Regions from separate parts of the Paenibacillus sp. FSL R5-0810 genome, predicted to be linked through region 1. Evidence: predicted binding sites of a transcription regulator. Region 1 holds the regulator's gene; the other holds the start of a gene.

What was found. The regulator Rex, encoded in region 1, represses fermentation and respiration genes when NADH is low (regulators of the CRP and FNR family bind a similar motif). The targets are predictions, from matches to a motif close to TTGTGAAATATTTCACAA.
Region 2: qoxA (cytochrome aa3 quinol oxidase subunit II) is a predicted target of Rex. The motif match lies at 7,788-7,805, and genes of this name have one in related genera.

Annotation. Positions count from the first base shown of each region.
Region 1 is NZ_JBBOCF010000001.1:2,615,570-2,626,241, reverse strand. It holds gene MKX76_RS11815 (CCA tRNA nucleotidyltransferase) at 1-1,170, shown strand, start outside; gene MKX76_RS11810 (biotin--[acetyl-CoA-carboxylase] ligase) at 1,157-2,146, shown strand; gene panB (3-methyl-2-oxobutanoate hydroxymethyltransferase) at 2,438-3,316, shown strand; gene panC (pantoate--beta-alanine ligase) at 3,313-4,203, shown strand; gene panD (aspartate 1-decarboxylase) at 4,196-4,579, shown strand; gene MKX76_RS11790 (hypothetical protein) at 4,690-5,319, shown strand; gene dinG (ATP-dependent DNA helicase DinG) at 5,548-8,415, shown strand; gene MKX76_RS11780 (redox-sensing transcriptional repressor Rex) at 8,484-9,146, shown strand; gene MKX76_RS11775 (amidohydrolase) at 9,124-10,422, shown strand; gene MKX76_RS11770 (cell wall elongation regulator TseB-like domain-containing protein) at 10,451-10,672, shown strand, end outside.
Region 2 is NZ_JBBOCF010000001.1:2,348,786-2,359,457, forward strand. It holds gene MKX76_RS10545 (LysE/ArgO family amino acid transporter) at 1-420, opposite strand, end outside; gene pdxR (MocR-like pyridoxine biosynthesis transcription factor PdxR) at 561-2,006, shown strand; gene MKX76_RS10555 (ABC transporter permease) at 2,196-3,299, opposite strand; gene MKX76_RS10560 (ABC transporter permease) at 3,299-4,579, opposite strand; gene MKX76_RS10565 (ABC transporter ATP-binding protein) at 4,596-5,528, opposite strand; gene MKX76_RS10570 (response regulator) at 5,741-6,373, opposite strand; gene MKX76_RS10575 (sensor histidine kinase) at 6,370-7,521, opposite strand; gene qoxA (cytochrome aa3 quinol oxidase subunit II) at 8,028-9,029, shown strand; gene qoxB (cytochrome aa3 quinol oxidase subunit I) at 9,094-10,672, shown strand, end outside.

The sequences.
Region 1 (10,672 bases):
GATGAGTACATGGGCCGCCGGGTCAGCGATATGGACATCACGACCTCTGCCCGGCCGGAGATAACGGCCTCGTTGTTCCCCAAAGTCATTCCGACCGGCATCCAGCACGGAACGGTGACGGTTCTGATGGAAGGGGAGGCCTTTGAGGTGACGACCTTCCGGATCGAAGGCGGATACGAGGATCACCGTCATCCGACGGAGGTGGCTTTTGTCGGAGATGTCGAGCAAGATTTGAGACGGCGGGATTTTACGATGAATGCGATGGCGATCGGGCTCGACGGTACATGGGTGGATCCGTTCGGCGGCCGGGCGGATATCGACCGGCGCAGGATCCGCTGCGTTGGCGAAGCATCCTTGCGCTTTCGGGAAGACGCGCTCCGCATGGTCCGTTGCATTCGGTTCGCTTCGGTATTCGGCTTCTCGATCGCGCCGCGAACGTGGAAGGGGATCCTTGCGGAGAGAGATACGCTGAGCTTTATCGCCATGGAACGGATCCGGAGCGAATTTGAAAAAATCATGACCGGTCCTTCGCCGCTGCGGGGCTTGAGCATGTTCGTCCGCAGCGGGCTTTATTCACGGATGAAGGCGCCGTTCCCTTATACCGGCCATGATGACAGCATGTTATCGGCTATCCCGCTCATTGACCCGGAGCATGCGTACATCCGTTGGTCGCTCCTCCTGCTGGCTTGCGATATCCGGTCCCAAGCCGCGGATGAGCTGCTGCGGGGATGGACGTTCTCCAACAAGCAGCGGCAGGAAATCGTGAGTCTGATGTCCATTCAAGAAGAGTGGCTTACAATCACCGGAGCCGATAAAGATGGAATGGATAAGCTTCCATGGGTTCGCCTTGTGCTCACCCATGGGAAGGCGTCGGCTGGAGGCTGGCTGCGAATGCAGCAGGCGCTTCATCATTCCGGTGCCGCAGCGACGGCGGAGACTGCAAACAGGCAGCTTGCCGAATGGCTGGAGGAGATGCAGATCCAGAGCCTGAAGGATTTGGCAGTGACCGGCAATGAGCTGGTTCAGGCGCTAGGCAAACGCGGCGGCCCATGGCTTGGCGAGCTGCTTGGTCAGCTGCTGCTTCTTGCAGCGGCCGGCCAGATTAACAATGATAAAGAATCGTTGATTGATGAAGCAAAGCGGGTGGTAATGAATCATGAAGGATCATGATCAAGGGTATTCCTTGCTCCGTATGTTTCAGGAGCATCCCGGTCAGTTCCTGTCGGGAGAAGAAATCAGCCGCAGGCTGTCCATCAGCCGGACGGCGGTATGGAAACAGATCAACAAGCTGCGAAGCCTCGGCTATGAGTTCGAAGCGCTTCCGAGGCTCGGCTACCGTATGGTGGACGAGCCCGACGTGCTGGATGAACAGCTGCTGGGAGCCGGAATGAAGAGCCGCTACTTCGGCAAGCAGATCAAGCTGCTGGACCGAACCATATCGACGCAGGAGGATGCCCGGGAGTTGGCAGAGGCAGGCGCGCCTGAAGGTACGCTCATCATCTCGGAAGAGCAGACCGGCGGGCGCGGCCGGATGGGGCGCAAATTCCATTCGCCCCGCGGCAAGGGCATCTGGATGAGCTTGATCCTGAGACCGAAGCAGCCGCTGCATTTAACCCAGCAGCTGACCCTGCTCACGGGGGTGGCGGTATGCCGCGCAATCGGAAAATCAGCGGGTGTGCAGACACAAATCAAGTGGCCTAACGATATTTTATATGAAGGCAAGAAGGTTTGCGGCATTCTGCTGGAATCCACCGCGGAGGACGGGCGGATCCGTTATTGCGTAGCGGGAATCGGGATCAGCGTAAACCTGAAGGAGACCGATTTTCCGGAGGAGCTGCGAAGCGTGGCGACTTCGGTAAGGATGGCTGGCGGGAACGTCGTCAACCGGACAGAGCTGATTCAAACGATCATGCAGGAAATGGAAGTTCTCTACGAATTATATAATGAGCAGGGTTTTGAGCCTATCGCCTCCGCATGGGAGGCGCTGTCGGGCACGGTCGGGCGCGAAGTCCGGGTACAGTCGGGGCAAGGCGACTTCACGGGAACAGCTACCTGCTTGAATAAGGACGGCGCCCTTATGGTGCGCAGCGACGCAGGTGAAATGGTTCCGGTGTACTCCGGCGAAATTCTTTTCAATACCAGGTAAATCAAACAGGGTGAAAAAATTTTCGGACTTTGTTATACTATAGCCAGAGGCGGTATCGCGATCGATTGCGAGCTGCACTCTTGGCAAGTAGCGTTAGGAATCATGCATTATTTTAGAACACCTTCATAACTGTTATGCCGGTTACGTTGGATTCTGCTCTGAGCCGAAAGGACCGAGACAGAAGGGACGATCGCGAGTGACTCTTTTTTGCCTTTCGGACCTTTTTAGCAAGCTGTGCTAAAAGGTTTTTTTGTTGTGCTTATACTTTTACGACAGGGAGGCTGTGTCACAATGACAGGCAAGCAACCATTGAACATTGTTAAGATGAGGAATATGAAGCGGGACGGCAAGCCGATCAGCATGCTGACCGCATACGACTACCCGTCCGCAAAGCTGGCGGAAGAGGCGGATATCGATATGATCCTGGTCGGGGATTCCCTCGGCAACGTCGTTCTGGGCTACAATTCAACGATTCCGGTTACGCTGGATGACATGGTGTACCATACGCGTTCCGTAGCCCGCGGTGCGGAGAATACGTTCATCGTTGCCGATATGCCGTTTATGACGTATCACGGGGGAATCGACGAAAGCCTGAAAGGCGTGCGCAGACTCATGCAGGAGGGACATGCACATGCCGTCAAGCTCGAAGGCGGCGCTGAAATCGCCGATACCGTCAAACGGATCGTTCAGTCGGGCGTGCCCGTGCTCGGTCACATCGGCCTGACTCCGCAGTCGGTCAACCAAATCGGCGGCTACCGGATTCAAGGCAAGGACGCCGAGGATGCCAAGCGGCTGATGAACGATGCCAAGGCGCTCGAAGCAGCCGGCGCATTTGCGGTCGTGCTGGAGCTTGTCACAGAAGAGGCCGCAGCCGAAATTACGAAAGCATTGAGCATTCCGACTATCGGGATCGGCGCCGGCCGATATTGCGACGGTCAGGTGCTTGTGTACCATGATATATTGAAATACGCTTCCCCCTACCGTGACAAACGGTTTGTCAAAACTTACGCGGACATCGGATCCGTCATCCGTGACGGAATCGCCCAATATGTAAGAGAAGTCAAGGACCGCTCGTTCCCGGCCGAGGAGCATGTATTCAAATCCGAGAATAAGCAAGCCTCCGAACCGGCGCTCTACGGCGGCAATAAGGAAAAGGTGGGCACTTCATGAACGTCATTCGCACCATAGCGGAAGCAAGAGCATTTATCCAAGCAAGACAACACGAAGGAAGCGGAGCCGTCGGACTTGTACCGACCATGGGCTATCTGCATGAAGGACACGCCAGTCTGATGCGCAAGGCCCGGGAAATGTGCGGAACGGTCGTTGTCAGCATATTTGTCAACCCGATCCAGTTCGGACCGGGCGAGGATTATGAAACCTATCCGAGAGATGAAGCGCGGGACCTTGCCTTGGCGGAAGCAGAAGGGGTGGATGCCGTATTCATCCCGTCCGTTGAGGAAATGTATCCGCAGCCAACGAAAACGAAGATAACTGTTGCGGAGATTACCTCGCTGCTCTGCGGCGCTTCGCGTCCGGGGCATTTTGACGGGGTGACTACCGTTGTATCCAAGCTGTTTCATATCATAAAGCCGGCCTATGCCTTCTTCGGGATGAAGGATGCCCAGCAGGTAGCCGTCATTGAGCAGATGGTTCGGGATTTGAACATGGACGTGAGCATCGTTCCTTGCCCGATTATTCGCGAACAAGACGGTCTCGCCCTAAGCTCCCGCAACGTTTATCTCAGCCCGGAAGAGCGGAGGCAGGCGCTCGTCTTGTCCGGCTCCCTTAGAGCGGCGCAGGCGATAGTTGAGCAGAACCACGAGGTGACGGCAGGCGAGATTCGTACGCTGCTTCGGGAGCATATTACGCAGTCGCCGCTGGCCGACATCGATTACGCGGAAGTGCTCACGTTCCCGGAGCTTTCTCCTATTGCGGATTCTGAGCAGGCTTTAGGGACAGATCGCGGAGTCATTATGGCGCTCGCTGTGCGGTTCGGCCGTACGCGCCTGATCGATAATGCGTTAATTCAACCGAAAGTGGGGGATTCCCATGTTTAGAACGATGATGAAATCCAAAATCCACCGTGCGACCGTAACGGAAGCGAATTTGAACTATGTGGGCAGCATTACCATCGATGAGAATCTTATGGAAGCGGCAGATTTGCTGGAGAATGAAAAGGTTCAAATCGTGAATAATAACAATGGCGCCCGGCTGGAGACCTATGTCATTAAAGGAGAGCGCGGCAGCGGAGTGATTTGTCTTAACGGAGCTGCGGCACGGCTCGTGCAGCCGGGGGACAACGTCATCATTATTTCTTATGCCATGATGTCCAAAGAGGAATATGAGAACCATACGCCGACGGTCGTAATCGTTGACGACAACAATAAGCCTGTAACGACTTCATACCGGGAAGTACACGCAGCTGTGCTGTAATGACCAAAATGTGTCGGGAACGCAAAGGGATGAAAAGGACCACTTCTACAAAAAATGAGTTCAGGTCGACGCACTGATCTCATTTTTTCGCTAAGGGTGGGATGCACGCTATGTTTCAACATGTATTCGCCGAAATGAACAACATGTTAGATGAAATTGTGAAGCATTACCCTACCGCAAATGGCCCTAAGAAGCAGGCGCTTGTACAAAACTGGAATATGCTGAAGAGCATGAGCGACGGCATTATTGAGGAATGGCTCCGTTTCGAGGAACGGATGGCCGTCTTCCGCGAAAATGCTGCATCTCCTCCGGTTTTTCCGCCGACCGAGGCGCCTGAGCTGCAGCATGATGCCTTCATCCGGGGACAAGGGTATTATAAGCTGCTGATGTTTGAGCCGGCGATCGCGCAGTTCAAGCTCGCTGCAGCCGTGTATCCGGATAGTCTCTTGATCAAGCTGTACATTGCATTATCCCAGCTTCACTTGGGGGAGACTTCCCAGGCATCCGACGTGCTAATGTCCATCCTGCCGATGGCTGAAGACCGGAAGCTGCGGGCCATGGTGTATAACGCGCTCGGCTGCATTCAAGCTTTAAACGGATGCCAGGCGAAGGCAGAGGAATGTTTTACCCTTGCGATTCACAGCGACCCGACATTACCCGACCCGATAATCAATCTAGAGGTTTGCAAGAAAAACCGGGGTGATCTGCAGTACGGCAGTCAGCTGATCTCGCTGCTGTAAGCAGCAGTCTGAACAAGAAGCGATGCTAAGGCTCAGGGAATGAGCTGTTCAGCATCGCTTTTTGCCGTTGTTGTAGAAGTACTGAATGCCTCTAGGGACATGCCAGAAATGTGAATTCCATGCAGGAGTCCGGGTCATGAGGAGCCGGTATTCTGTATGCCGGAATGTTCAAAAGCCGCAACTTCTGGTATGCTGTTAATTAGTCTGGAAGAAAGGGATTTTAACGAAATGAAATTTGCCGTATTGGATTTTGAAACCACGGGCAACCAGTCTGCCGATGAAATTATCCAGGTCGGGCTGGTCATCATCGAAGAGGATCGGGGCATCTCCCGCGTGTACGGCACGTACGTCAATCCCGGGATTCCGATTCCTCCGTTTATTACCGGTCTGACCGGAATTTCCGACAGCGATGTAGCCGATGCGCCGTCTTTGGAGGAAATGATGATGGAGCTCGTGCCCATGCTGGACGATGTGGTTCTGGTCGGGCACAATGTGGCTTTCGATTTTAACTTTTTGCAAAACGCGCTGGATCGCTGCGGTTATTTACCGTTCAGCGGCCGGATTTTAGATACGATGCACTTTTTGAAAATATGCTTCCCCTCGCTGCCATCTTATCAGCTCGGCATGGTTTCCTCGCATTTCGGCCTCGAGCATGACCGTCCGCACCAAGCGGACAGCGATGCGCTTGCCACAGCGAATGTGCTGCTGAAATGCCTGGAGGAGATCGATGAGCTTCCTCTGCTGACCATCCAGCGGCTGAGCGATCTGTTTGCGGAAGAGGACAGCGATTTGGCCTGGTTCTTTGATGGCATCCGTGTGGAGCGCGAGATGCAGGCCGTCCAGGATGGCAGCGTTCATACCTACTACCGCCAATTCGCATTAGGCGTTGAGGATTGGACGGACATCGCTCCGGTCCGCGATGAAGCGGAGCCCAATCCGCTGGCGAACATGAGCTTTGATGAGTATATGGATGAGGTTCGGAGACGTTTGAAGGAAGTGCTTCCACAATATGAGAGCCGGGATGCGCAGGACATCATGTTCCAGGAAGTGATGCAGGCGCTTGATGAGGACAAGCATCTGTTGATCGAAGCCGGCACCGGTACTGGAAAATCGCTCGGATATTTGCTCCCGTCCATTTACCAAAGCGTCAAGCAGGAGCAGAAGGTGATGGTCAGCACGCATACGATCAACCTGCAGGAACAGCTTCGAGACCGCGACATTCCTCTGCTTACCCAGGTAGTGCCGTTCCCTTTTAAAGCAGCCATCTTTAAGGGAAGAGGTCATTATTTGTGTTTGAGAAAATTTGAACATAAAATAAATAGGAGAGATTTTCATTCGCCGAAGGAGGACGTCATTACGGCGGCCCAAATGCTGGTATGGCTCACACAGACCGAAAGCGGCGATGATGAGGAGCTGAATCTCGGCGGCCGCGGAGGCGATTTCTGGGAAACGATCGCCAGCGATTCCGATTCATGCCTTGGACGAGGCTGCCCGTGGTTCCGCAAGTGCTACTACCATCGGGCGAAGCATGAGGCCGGCATTGCGGATGTTGTCATCACGAATCATTCCAAGCTGTTTACCGATGTAAAAGCGAACCACCAGCTGCTTCCGAGCTACGAGCGGCTCGTCATCGACGAAGCCCATCATTTGGAGGATGTGGCCGGCAAGCATCTCGGGCTGCAGATGAAATATTTTACGGTGGTTCATACATTGACGCGTCTATACAAGGACAGCCGAAGCGGGCAGCTCCCTGCGCTGCGGCAGCTGCTCCAGGCTTCTCCCCATGAGAAATCCGGGGAATGGTCGGCGGTCATCGACCGGATCTATCCTGATCTGATCACGGTGAAAGAAACTTGGGACCGACTCAGCGACCAGCTGTTCGGCCTGCTTCCGGAACGCGGCGATGCTTCTCCTGGAGATGCCGGGCAATACACGCTGCGGCTCTCGCCTGCGAAGAAGCCGAAGGATTGGGGAGCGCTCGCCGAGCTGGAACAGCAGATTCACGTGACGCTGGGAGACGTCGTTCGCAAGGGAGACAAGCTGATCGCCGAGATGAAGGAAGAGCTTGACGATTACAGTGCGGACAGCCTGCTGACTGACCTGTCGGGCTTGTTTAAGGATCTGGCTGCGCATCGCGAGGATTTGCGGTCCTTCATGGCCCTGAATGACGAAGGCACCGTATACTGGATGGAGGCCAACGGCAATTTCCGCAGCAAGTCGCTGCAGCTCTACGCCGTGCCCGTTGATGTGAGCAAGCATTTGAAGGAATTGTTTTTTGACAAGAAGCGGAGCGTGATTCTGACATCGGCGACGCTGTCGGTCGATAAATCGTTTCAATTCATGATCGATAATCTAGGGCTCCAGGAGGCGGCGGACGCAGGGAATCTGAACACGGTTCAGCTGCCGTCCCCGTTCAATTACAGGGAGCAGGCGCTTCTTGTCATTCCGCGGGATTTTCCAAGCGTGAAGGGCTCCGTGGGGGATGCGGTATTTGTGGATACGCTCGTGAAGTCGCTCTCTGAAGCGGCAATAGCTACCCAAGGTCGTATGCTCGTCCTGTTTACGTCGTACCGGATGCTTCGTCAGGTGCACGAGCCGCTGAAGGAAGCGCTGGCTGCCAGCGAAATTACGGTGCTTGGTCAGGGAATGGATGGTACGAGCCGTACGAAGCTGATACGCCGGTTCCAGGATAGCAGCGCGTCGGTTCTGCTCGGGACCAGCTCCTTCTGGGAGGGCGTTGACATTCCCGGAGAAGCGCTGACCTGCCTGGCGATTGTCCGGCTGCCGTTCCAGCCGCCCAACCATCCGCTGGTCGAGGCGAAGAGCGAGCTGCTGCAGCAGCAGAAGAAGAACCCGTTCATGAAGCTGTCGGTGCCGCAAGCGGTCATCCGCTTCAAGCAGGGCTTCGGGCGGCTTGTTCGGACCGCCCACGATAAGGGAATCGTGATCGTCTACGATACCCGGGTAATCGAATCGTATTATGGAAAATACTTCTTGTATTCCCTGCCCGGACCGAAAATGGAGCATATGCCGACCGAGGGGATCGTCCCCCGTATTGCGCAGTGGCTTGAGGAAAGGGAGAATGAAAAAGAGTGAACCTAAAGGGGAGCAAGGCTTTATATTGGAAGCGATGAACTATCATCCTATTAATAGGGGGAGCATGCATGAAATCGGATAAAATTTCAGAGGCCGTAGTCCGCAGATTGCCAGTCTATTTGCGCTATTTGAATGAGCTTCATAAGCGGGAGGTGTCCACCGTCTCCTCACAGGAGCTTGGGCAGAAGCTCGACCTGAACCCGGCCCAAATCCGCAAGGATTTGGCCTATTTCGGGGATTTCGGCCGGAAGGGCATCGGGTATGATGTCTCCTATCTCATTGAGAAAATCCGCCAAATCTTGAAGCTGGACCAGAAGATCAACGTTGCGCTGGTGGGTGCGGGCAATCTCGGACATGCGCTATCCAATTACAACGCGTTTCTGAAAGATAATATGAAGATTGTGGCGATTTTCGATTCGTACCCTCCGAAAATCGGGCTGAAGATCAATAACTTGACGGTGCAGCCGATGGAAGAGCTGGACAAGACGGTCCAGGAATACGGCATTCGAATCGGGATCATTACGGTACCGGATTTTGAAGCGCAAAACGTAGCCAATCAGCTGATCAACGCCGGAATCGAGGCGATTTTGAATTTTGCCCCGACGATTCTGAAGGCGCCGCCTCATATCCGCATTCACACCGCGGATTTTACGACGGATCTGCAAAGTCTGGCTTACTATTTGGACAATGGGAAGGAGGATGCGCAGCATGACAACGAAGTGGATGGTTAAGAACGGAACATTTGCCGTGCTTCAGGAAGGACAGCCGGTTCTCCGCGGGTATATGGTTGTGGAGGACGACCGCATCACGTATTTGGGAGAAGAGGAGCCTCAGGTCGATGCAGAAACCCAGGTGATGGACGGAACGCATCTGTTATTCCTTCCAGGGCTGGTCAACACGCATGGACATGCAGCCATGTCGCTGCTTCGCGGCTTTGGCGATGATCTGGCCCTGCAAGTTTGGCTGCAGGAGAAAATGTGGCCGATGGAAGCGAAGTTTACGGCCGACGATGTATTTTGGGGCACTTCGCTCTCGGTGCTCGAGATGCTGAAGGGCGGTACGACAACCTTCGTTGACATGTATGACCATATGGATCAGGTCGCCAAGGTTGTCCAAGACTCCGGAATGCGGGGAGTGCTGACAAGAGGCGTCATCGGGCTGTGTCCTCCGGAAGTACAGAAGCAGAAGCTGGATGAGGCGATTGCCTTTGCAAAGGACTGGCACGGTCAGGCGGAGGGCCGGATTACGACGATGATTTCGCCGCATGCGCCTTACACCTGCCCGCCAGACTTCATTGAGAAATTCGTTCAAGCGGCGCATGATTTGAATCTGCCGATTCATACCCATATGTCCGAAACGGCAGCCGAAGTGCAGCAGAATGTGAATGACTACGGACAGCGTCCGGTGGCCCATCTGGAGAAGCTCGGCGTGTTCTCGCGTCCGACGCTGGTTGCGCATGCGGTGCATTTGACGGACGAAGAGATTGAAATATTGGCTAAGCATGATGTCGCGGTATCCCATAACCCCGGCAGCAACCTGAAGCTGGCCAGCGGTGTTGCGCGTGTTCCCGAGCTGTTGAAAGCAGGTGTGACAGTGTCCCTTGGAACCGATGGACCAGCGAGCAATAACAACCTGGACATGTTCGAAGAAATGCGCCTGGCCGCCCTTATCCACAAGGGCGTCAGCGGCGATCCGACGGCTATTCCGGCAGCCGAAGCGCTTCGAATGGGAACCGAGTATGGAGCACGGTCGGCATTTCTTGATAACGTAGGCAGATTGGCCGTCGGGATGAAGGCGGACATGATCGCACTGGATACCGATCAAGCGCATTTCCTGCCGCGCACGGACTACATTTCGCATTCAATTTACTCGGCCTCCGCCAAGGATGTGGAGCATGTATGGGTTGACGGCAAGCAGGTGGTTAAGCACGGCTCCTGCCTCACGCTGGATGAGGAACGGATCCGCCGTGAAGCCCAGCGTTCATTCGAGCGTCTTTCGACCCTTTAGGTCAGATTAAGGGGGAGGATCAGACGGTTTGAAAAAGAGAACAAAGTGGATTTTGCTTAGTATATCCGGGCTGCTGCTGGCGCTGCTATGCGTGCAGCTGTACTATTCCTATGTCATGAAGGACACGTGGAATGAGGAGAGCCTGGCGGTGCAAGCCGCTCGCCAGCATGGCGGCCTGGTGACGAAGGATAAGACCTACAAGTCGGTATGGGGCGAGAACAACAATTATTGGGTCATCACGGGAACGAAT
Region 2 (10,672 bases), 270 kb from region 1:
ATACTGAAGAGAGCTGGTGCCGATAACACCGACCGTATCAAGCAGTGCATGCGGATTCAGCAGCGATACGGACATCGCGAAGGCAATCTGCTTCTTGGGGGTTAACGAACGGGGACTGCCTTCCTCCTGCTTCCGGGGCTTGCTCTTCCATGTCGCTTGCCCCATGTAGATTAGAAACCCGATCCCGAGCGTGATCATGGTCATGCGCAGCCAATCGTATTGTAGAACGACCACCGATACTCCCATAACGGCCAATGTAATGAGCAGCGTATCACACAGCGCTGCGGTGATAATCACAGGCAGCGCCCTAATAAGTCGCGGTTGGACCGCCCCCTGATTAAATACAAACACATTTTGCACCCCCAAGGGCAGAATCAGACCCAATGCCAATATAAATCCATGAACAATAACGCCGGCCATTTTATTTCATTACGCCTCCAGCTCCATTTTTACCTCATTGTAGGGGAAGGTTGCCCTGGTGTCTCCGTCCAATTGGTTGGCATTTCACCCAACCAATTCGATATAATAGTGGAATCACCATACGGAAAGCTGGGGTAACTGTGTCAGAAGAATGGAGCTTGAACAAGTCAGCAGGCATACCGCTTCATCAGCAAATTTATGACCGTATCAAAGAGAAGATTATGAACGGGGAGTGGCCTGTCGGCACCCGGATTCCACCGCAGCGGGAGCTGGCCGAGCGGTTCGGGGTGAACCGGAGCACGGTGGTGTATGCGCTGGGCGAGCTTGCTGCCGACGGCTTGATTGAAGCCATGACCGGCAGGGGAACCGTCGTTGCCAACAACACCTGGAATCTGCTGTCTTCCGCACCTTCGCCTGATTGGAACCGATATGTGAGCTCGGGCTTCTATCAGCCTAATATTCGGATGATTCAGGCCATCAATAAGGCAGAGGCCGATCCCGGCATCGTTCGCCTCGGGACGGGCGAGCTTTCTTCGGAACTGCTGCCTGCCGGCGAGATGCTGGATAAGCTTAACCGGAGCCATGCCGCAGCCTTTTCACTAGGCTATTCCGAGCCGAAAGGCAGCCTGGCGTTACGAGAAGCCGTCAGCCGTTATTTGCGCAGCAAAGCGATTATCGCATCGCCCGCATCTATTTTGATCGTATCCGGCGGTCTCCAAGCGCTTCAGCTCATCTCATTAGGCCTGCTGCACCGCGGCTCCACCATATTCGTTGAAAATCCGTCCTATCTAAATTCCATTCATGTATTCCAATCGGCAGGCGTGCATATGCATGGGCTTCCCATGGACGAGGAAGGGCTGCGGACAGAGTCGATCAGCCGATTGAAACGGCAGCATAACGCTTCACTGCTTTATACCATCCCCTCCTTCCACAATCCGACCGGCTCGCATATGTCATCCGCAAGACGGCAGGAGCTGCTGAATTTATGCTCCCGGGAACGGCTTCCTGTCATCGAAGATGATGTTTACGGTGATCTCTGGTTGGAGCAGCCGGCGCCGCTTCCGTTAAAAGCAAGGGATCAGCAAGGTCTTGTGCTCTACTTGGGAAGCATGTCCAAGACACTAGGTCCCGGCCTTCGCATCGGCTGGATTGTCGGACCGGAACCGGTCATTGACCGTCTGGCGGACATTAAAATGCAGACCGATTACGGCTCGAGCGCCTTGTCACAGCATGCTGTAGCGCAGTGGCTGTCAGAAGGGCTGTATGAGGAGCATTTGACACGGATTCGCAGAGTATTGAAGCTTCGCAGAGATTATACCCTTCGTTTATTGGAGGAGGATTATCGCGAGCTTGCGGATTGGAGCTGCCCTCAGGGCGGATTTTACATATGGCTCCGTTTCAAACGGGCCCTCTCGATTCGGTCCCTGTTCGATCATGCCCTGGCGGAGGGCATACTGCTTAACCCCGGCATGATCTACGACCGGAACGACCGGCAGCACCTCAGGCTTTCCTATGCCTATGCATCCATGGAGGAGCTGCGCGATGGGCTCCAGCGTCTTTCCCGCATGATCCGCGGGTTGGCATAGCCGGAGCATCCGATTGACGGAACAAATAAGGGCAACCGGAGTAGATGCCTTCCGGCTGCCCTTTTTTTAGGTCGAATCGCCATTATCCCGCTGCATGGATCCTATGATATTGAATAATGTGATCATAACATGGCGATACATGCAATTGAGAGATATTTCACTCAACATGATTTGTTAGGAGAAGTGTTGTCATACATGACGCCGTTCCATCAGATTGATTCCGATGCCCATACATAAAACTGCGATCAGAATAAGCTTGGACAGCGGCAGCCACAGCTCCCCGATTCCATTGTCGTATATCGCAATCCCGGTCAAAGCCTCCATCGCGTGCGTGATCGGAAAGATTTCCGCCACCCCCAGCAGGATCGGGCTCGTAATGGTTCCCGGCGGCATATATACGCCGCTGACGAGCGGCATAATCGGAACGATGGACGGAAACAGCATGTTAAATTTTTCGGGTGTCCGGAGTATCCCCGCCAGCAGGATGCACATCGCAACTATGGTCATGGAGTACAGGGCAATGACCAGAAGCAATAATCCGTATCGATGGCCCAAACCGAAGTTGAAGGCGTAGCGAAAGATCAGAAATACGACTGTGATTTGCACGATGCCAATCATTGTGCTGTATAACAAATGCCCAAAGTAAATCTCCGATTTCCGAACAGGTGACAGGATGAGTCTGCTCCATATGCCAGTGATTTTGTCCTTCGTGATCGTGTTAACTTTGAATCCGATCGTCAGCATCACGAGGAACAAAGAGAACCCAAACATCAGCTGCAGGCCCATGTCGTAACGAAGCAGTTCCTCACCGTCTGTTCCCTTGACCTGAAGCGTTAACGGCGGTTCTTCCAGGTAGGTGTCTATCCGACTGCGAAATCCCTTTTCATCCCCTGCAGCGGCCGATACGGCCCGCAGCTCGAGCTCCCGCTCGAACACGGTGCGAATATGCTGCTCGGCGAGTTGAGCATTGGGACTTTCCTTTACGGCGATTATCCGATAATCGTCCCCCGTCAGCTTGACGGCCAGATCGGCGCGTCCCTCCCTCACCTTCGTTCTCGCAGATTGCTCGTCTTGAGCCCTAAACTTGAACGTATCGCCCTTGTTTAACAGAAGGAGCCATTCCTTCTCACTCTCCTTCAACTCCCCGGTCTCGCTGAACACGTCAATTTTCATCTTCTGCGTCATGCCCCCGCCGAACATCAGGGTCGCGATGATGCTAATTCCGATGAACAAAAGCAGCAGAAAGGGATTTCTTCGTTCTCTCATCCAATGCGATAAAAGAATGGAAACCATCAGATCCCCCCCTTTTTAGGAAACATCCATAAACCAGCAGCCATGATTATCACCGTATATATGCCTAAAGACAGCATCGGAAGCCACAGCTCCTGAAGCGGTGTACCCTGAATCCATTGAATCAGGGAGGTTAGCGCAAGCCCGTTTGGAGTCAGCCGGCCAACTTCCATCAGCCAATCCGGTAAAATATACATCGGTACCATGCTCCCTCCAATAACGCCAAGGAGGATCAACGCGATAAATGAAATCCCTACAGCCACATCCCCATCCTTCATGCGAAAAACCATCGCGGTAAACAAACCGGCGAATGCAGCCACCACTGCACAGAGCAAAACCATGAATATCCCTAACCCCAGCCAGAAGGACAGCGGCCTTCCGGGAAACAATTGAAACAAGACATGCGAGAGCAGGATCACGACCAACATTTGAAGCAAGGCGATGCAAAAAGTAGATGCCATCTTTCCGAGTTGAAACTGCATTGGCCGTGCCCCGGAGTACAGAAGACGAGTAAACACCTTCTCCCTCTTCTCTGTGATCGATTTCGAAGCCATTGTAATTGAGATGGACAGCGTGACAAAAATGGTGATCGCAAACGCAAAATATTGAAAAGATGTAATCATCCTGACACCTTCGATCCGTTCGAGTCCGCCGACGGGTGTTCGGGGAGCGGACCACGTACTACCGTCTGACCCGCTACCGGCGGCATGGCTCAAGGCCGCTTGATAATTGACTGTGCTTAGTAAACCGTTTAGCATATTTTGAAGGACGCTAACCTTGGTGGTGTCCTCCTCAGCAGTCAGAAGAAGCGCAGCTCCATCCCCTTCGTTCAGCAACAGCTTGTTTAACGAATCCAATGTATATGTTTCTGGAATCGTTATGACGGCGGTTACTTCCCCCGCTTTCAATTTCGTGTACGCTGTTTCGTGATCCAGTTGCAATACTTCTATATACCTGCTGACATCCTCGCTTCGAAACATTCCCATCAGCATTGCTTCCGGATCAAGATCAAGCATTGCAGTCTCCTCTACAAGCCCATCCTGTTCATCTGGAGACAACAAGCTTCCCTTCAGCTGCTCGTGAAAACGGGCTACCCCTTCCGTATGGCGGTTCTGGTTCACGAGCGCCACCTTCATTTCCAATGACGGATTGGAGTTATTCACCCAGCCCGGCAACGCAAACCCAAGGATTAGCGTCAATGCAATGGGCAAAAGCAATGCGACCAGCACTTCTTTACGGTCTCTCCAGAACAGCAGGATATCCTTTTTAAAATAGATGCCCAAAGGACGATCCTCCCCTCTAATCCCGCAAATTCCGGCCGGTCAGATGAAGGAACACATCTTCAAGGCTCGGTGAATCAATATGAATGTTTAGGATTTGAACGTCAAAACGTTCAGCCGCTTGGACGACCCGAGAGAGGATTTGATGGTTTTTCGTAACAATCAGCTTCAATCCAAGTTCGGTTTCCTCCACCTGCCGGACGGCCGCAAGTGTCTGCAGCTCCTCCGTAAACTCCGCATGCTGACGGTCTAGCCGAAGGAGCAGCGTTTCCTCACCGGATAAAATAAGCTGAAGCTCTTCCTTCGTTCCCGAAGCGATGATCCGGCCATGATCCATGATATACATCCGGCTGCAGAGCTGCTCGACCTCCTCCATGTAATGACTCGTATACAACACGGTCGTTCCCTTTTCACGGCTCAGGTGACGTACGGTATCGAGGATATGATTGCGGGACTGCGGGTCGATGCCCACTGTCGGTTCATCCATGATCACGATTTTCGGATCGTGCATAAGCGCCACCGCAATGTTAATCCGTCGCTTCATCCCTCCGGAATAGGTCCGGATGAGCTCCTTCTGGCGATCACGAAGTCCCACCATGTCGAGCAGCTCCTGAATTTTTAGCTCTAGCTCCTTCCCTTTAAGTCCATAAACCTTTCCGAAAAACTTCACGTTCTCGTATGAACTGAGCTCCTCGTACAGTGCGATTTCCTGCGGAACAACCCCCAGCACCTTGCGAAGTTGCTGCGGATGCTTAATGACGCTTTGGCCGTTCAGTCGAACGTCTCCAGCCGTCGGCTTAAGAAGCGAAGAAATCATGGAGATGGTGGTTGATTTTCCAGCCCCGTTCGGGCCGATCAATCCAACCGACTCCCCCTCTTTCAAATACAGGCTGACTTCTTCCACCGCCGTCTTGCCTTTAAAAACTTTACGAAGCTCTACCGTTTCCAGCACGTTGTATCCCCCATTTCATGAAAAGGAATATCGCACAGCGAATGGCCGCGGATACCTAATATTTCGAGCTTGCTTACAGCTTCAAGTGTACATGGAAAAAGGCAGTGAATTCACTGCCCCCGGTCACTGCTTTCATATCAAACCATGACTTCAGTCATGTTACGTTCGTATGTATCTATCATCCTCAATTAAGGCCCCTATTCTTCGTCCGTCTATACGACATTGTGACGAATCGCATAAATCGCCAGCTGGGTACGGTCCCGTAGGTCCAGCTTATCCATGATTTGGCTGACATGATTCTTCACGGTGCCGACCGACAACCCAAGCTCACCAGCGATTTCGCGGTTGCTGCGGCCCTCCCCCACCAGACGCATAATGTCCAGCTCCCGTGGTGTAATCGACGTATCGACCGTCAGCTCCTTCCTCTCCTCCAGCAGCTTAGGGATCACCTTCGCCGCAACGTCTTCCTGCAGCGGAAGCCCGCCTGAGAGGCAGCTTTGAATCGCTCGAATCAGTGCTTCAGGCTCAGCATCCTTGAGCATGTATCCGCTCGCCCCGCTCTTCAGCGCTTCCACGGCATACTGATCGTCATTAAAGGTAGTAAGCATCAGTACCTTCAACTTCGGCCATCTCGCGCGAATCGTTCGGGCAGCCTCCAGACCGCTCATCTCGGGCATCCGGATGTCCAGCACCGCTACATCGTAAATATGGCTTTCGCAGAGCGCGACCGCCTCTTTACCGTTACCTGCTTCCCCGGTCACCCGCATGCTCCCACTGCTTTCAATCATCAATTTCAATCCTTGCCGAACCATGGCCTGATCTTCCGCCAACAAAATCCGTATCAGTTGACTCCCTCCTTGGTCTCCCGGTTCAATAACAACTCTCCTCTTACAACGAACACGTTGTCGTAATGCACAACCTCAAGCGAGCCGCCCTCACTCTCCAAACGCTCCCGCATCGATTGAAGGCCGTATCCCTCGCGGAACGACGACCGGAAGCCTTGGTACGGATTCGAAACCTCGAACCTGAACATTCCGCCGCCCGGCGCTTCAAACAGGATGGATACTTCCCGGGTGCTGCCATGCTTCATGGCATTGGTCATCGCTTCTTGAACCGCCCGGTACACTGCAATCGATTGCGAATTGCTAAGCGGGGTGGTAAGTGCACCGTGCCTGGCGGTAAGATGAACCCGCATGAAGCGCTCGGCCTCCAGCCGGCGAAGCAGGCCCATAATCCCTGCAAGGCCCCCGGTTTCTTGCTGCTTCAGCGACTTTACCGCGTTTCTCGTCTCCTCGAGACTTTCTTTTGCCAGCACTTTCAGCCCTTGCAGCACGTTTGCGGTATCATGATCTGCTTGGAGCCGCTGCATCTCAAGCTGCATGAGGAGGGCGGTCAACTTATGTCCGACGGAATCATGGATATCCCTGCCTACCTGCGCCCTCTCCTCCCGTCTCGCCAGCTGCTCATCCGTGACGAGACGGCGTTTCATATTCCGGTACTCGCTTAGCAGGGCTTCATTACGTGCCAGTGTTTCCTCGTATCTTGCCCTTTGCATCCGAAAGATCCCCAGGCCGAGGGCAAGCAGTATCGCGTACAACAGGAGAAACGGCAGCGGTAATCCAGGATACCCCATCAGTTTCGGTAACATCGCGCCGATCAACAGCACTATGCCGATTCCGATGGATTGGGCCGGGGAGACCCTGTATGCAGCCTTGCCAGCAAGTATGGAGAATACCAGCAGACTATATATATTGGGGCTTCCTTCACTGGCTGGCCATAACGAAACGACAGCAAAGACAGAGGCCGTCAATAATGTGACAAATAACATGGCAGGACGGTTCCGGAACAGCGGTGCGATAAAAAATGCGGCCAGAAATACGGCACTGCTCCCGATCCGCCATGAAAGTACATCGAGATCCCCAAGACTAAGATGCCATAACGCAAGCAACCAGCTGGCGATCAGAAGGAGCAGCCATATCCAAAATGAGCGCAAAGCCTTCCCCCGCTTTCTACGATGGTACCGTGCAGCCGAAACCGATCAGTCCATTCATTATTTTACCAATTGTTAGTTCAGCATCATCATATCATACGCCCTAGGCTCGGTTAACAATCAAATTGGAAATGATCTTCGGCTGTTCATCATTTGTGAAATTAACAACATACCAGCTTGAGGCCTTATAAATAAAGGGCTCTCTAGGTTGTATCCTTCCTCTAAATCAAGCAAAAACACGCCCGGATTTGTGACGAAACTGGTAACTCTCGTGAAGTTTTGAACAAAGTATGAACTGCCGAAAAACCGCGCCATTACAATGATTTCTCTCATAGCCCCCTCGTTTTGTAACAATTTGCACACATAACGTTAAACACATTGACAAATATCTGGATTTTTATGTTAGCAAAACCTGTTTATGTCTTTTGCAAAGCATTGCAGAACTTCCTAGTATATAGGTGACAAGAACATTGAATCGAACGAAGCCGTTTCAAGGAAAGGGGTACATCATGAACAAAAGAGGGCCGTTATTTGCAATGTTTGTAATTTTTACCTTGCTCTTATCGGGATGCAGCTCGCTTACGGTATTAAATCCGAAAGGACCGGCTGCCAGAACCCTATCCGATACAATCATATTCTCCATTCTGATGATGATCGGAATTTTGGTTGTAGTTTATGTGCTTTACATCTTCATGCTCACCAAATACCGGGCGAGAAAATCCAACGAGGGATATGAGCCTCCTCACGAGGAAGGGAACAAATGGCTGGAAATCCTGTGGACGGCCATCCCGATTGTGATCGTCGCGATCCTGTCTGTCGTCACGGTTAAGACAACGGTGGCTGTTGAAAAAGTGCCAGAAGGCTACGAGAATCAGAAGCCTCTCGTCATTTATGCTTCCTCATCCAACTGGAAATGGCACTTCAGCTATCCGGAAGAAGGGATCGAAACCGTCAATTACGTTAACATCCCGACCAACCGACCGATCGAGTTCAGACTCTACTCGTTCGGCCCGATTACAAGCTTCTGGATCCCGCAGCTGCACGGCCAGAAATACGCGATGAGCGATATGGTCACTAAGCTGAACATGGTTGCCGACGAGCCGGGCTCCATGCTGGGCCGGAACGCAAACTTCAGCGGCGAAGGCTTCGCCCACATGGAATTCGAGGCGCTGGCGATGTCGCCTGCCGATTACGAAGAATGGGTCAAGGACGTGAAGGATACGGCTCCTGAGCTGACACAGGACGAATTCAATAAGCTTCTGAAAACCGAGCATGTCGGAAGAATGACTTTCTCGACCAACCACTTGGAGTTCAGTCCTCCGCCTGAAGGTCATCATCATGGCGGCGACAGTAACGGCAATGAAGAGCACCAGGGACATAAAGAGCTGCATCCGGACCCTGCCACAACGGAAGAAACGGAGTTCGACAGTGAGAGCAACGTCAATCCGGATGAGCCGCTGCCAACTTCCCCGGCTGAAGAAAGTTCAACACATCAACATGATGGACATTAATTTGGAAGCTTTTGATGCGAAGCGTCTGATCGACTTCATACATCTAGAAAGGAGCTAGGCCTTTATGAAATGGGACGAATTTTTCGTTACCGGTGAACCGTTAATTTACGGTGCCATGGTGAGCATTGTTCTCGTCTCGCTCGCAATCCTCTTCGGATTGACCTATTACAAGAAATGGGGATATCTTTGGCGGGAATGGCTGACCACCGTGGATCACAAGAAAATCGGTGTCATGTACATCATCTGTGCACTGATCATGCTGTTCCGCGGCGGCGTGGACGCAATCATGATGCGCGCGCAGACCGCTGCGCCGGATATGAAGTTTCTTGACGGACAGCACTATAACGAGGTATTTACAACCCATGGCGTCATCATGATTCTGTTTATGGCGATGCCGTTTATTTTCGGTCTTATGAACGTTGTCGTGCCGCTGCAGATCGGCGCGCGCGACGTTGCGTTCCCCAAATTGAATGCGATCAGCTTCTGGTTGTTCTTTGCCGGAGCGATGCTGTTCAATATCTCCTTCGTGATTGGAGGATCTCCGGATGCCGGCTGGACCGCATACTTCCCATTGGCAAGTATCGAATTCAGTCCGACAGTCGGTAACAACTACTATTCCCTGGCGCTTCAGATCTCAGGGATCGGTACGCTGCTTACGGGGGTTAACTTTATCGTAACCATCCTGAAGATGCGTGCGAAAGGCATGACTCTGATGCGCATGCCGATGTTTACTTGGTCCGTGCTGATTACGTGTGTCATCATCATTTTTGCATTCCCGGTCCTTACGATCGCCCTGCTGCTGATGATGTTCGACCGTATCTTCGGTTCCCAGTTCTTCACGATGGCCAATGGCGGTATGGATATGCTGTGGGCCAACCTGTTCTGGGTATGGGGTCACCCTGAAGTCTATATCGTTATTCTCCCGGCGTTCGGGATTTTCAGTGAGATTATCTCGGCGTTTTCGCGGAAAAATCTGTACGGCTACAGCTCAATGGTCGCGAGTATGGTTGTCATCTCCGGCCTGTCCTTCCTAGTCTGGGCCCACCACTTTTATACGATGGGTCAAGGCGCAATGGTCAACGGCTTCTTCTCCATTACCACGATGGCGATTGCCGTTCCGACGGGTGTCAAAATATTCAACTGGCTCTTTACGCTTCATAAGGGCCGAATCAGCTTTACAACACCGATGCTTTATTCACTCGCCTTCATCCCGATCTTTACGATTGGCGGCGTGACCGGCGTCATGCTGGCTATGGCCAGCGCAGACTACCAATATCATAATACGATGTTCCTGGTTGCCCACTTCCACTATGTGCTCATTCCAGGTGCCGTATTCGCCGTCATTGCCGGCTTCCATTACTGGTTCCCTAAAGTATTCGGCTTCCGCCTGAACGAAAAGCTTGGCAAAACGGCATTCTGGTTCATCGCGATTTCGTTCAACGTCACCTTCTTCCCGCTGTTCTTCCTGGGACTGATGGGTATGACGCGCCGGACGTACACGTATTCGGCCGAGACCGGCTTCGGTCCTCTGAACATGCTGTCGATGGTCGGTGCGATCGGCCTGGCGATCGGATTTATCCTGCTGGTATACAACATTTACTGGAGTACGCGTTATCAGCCGCGGGATAAAACGGGTGACCCAT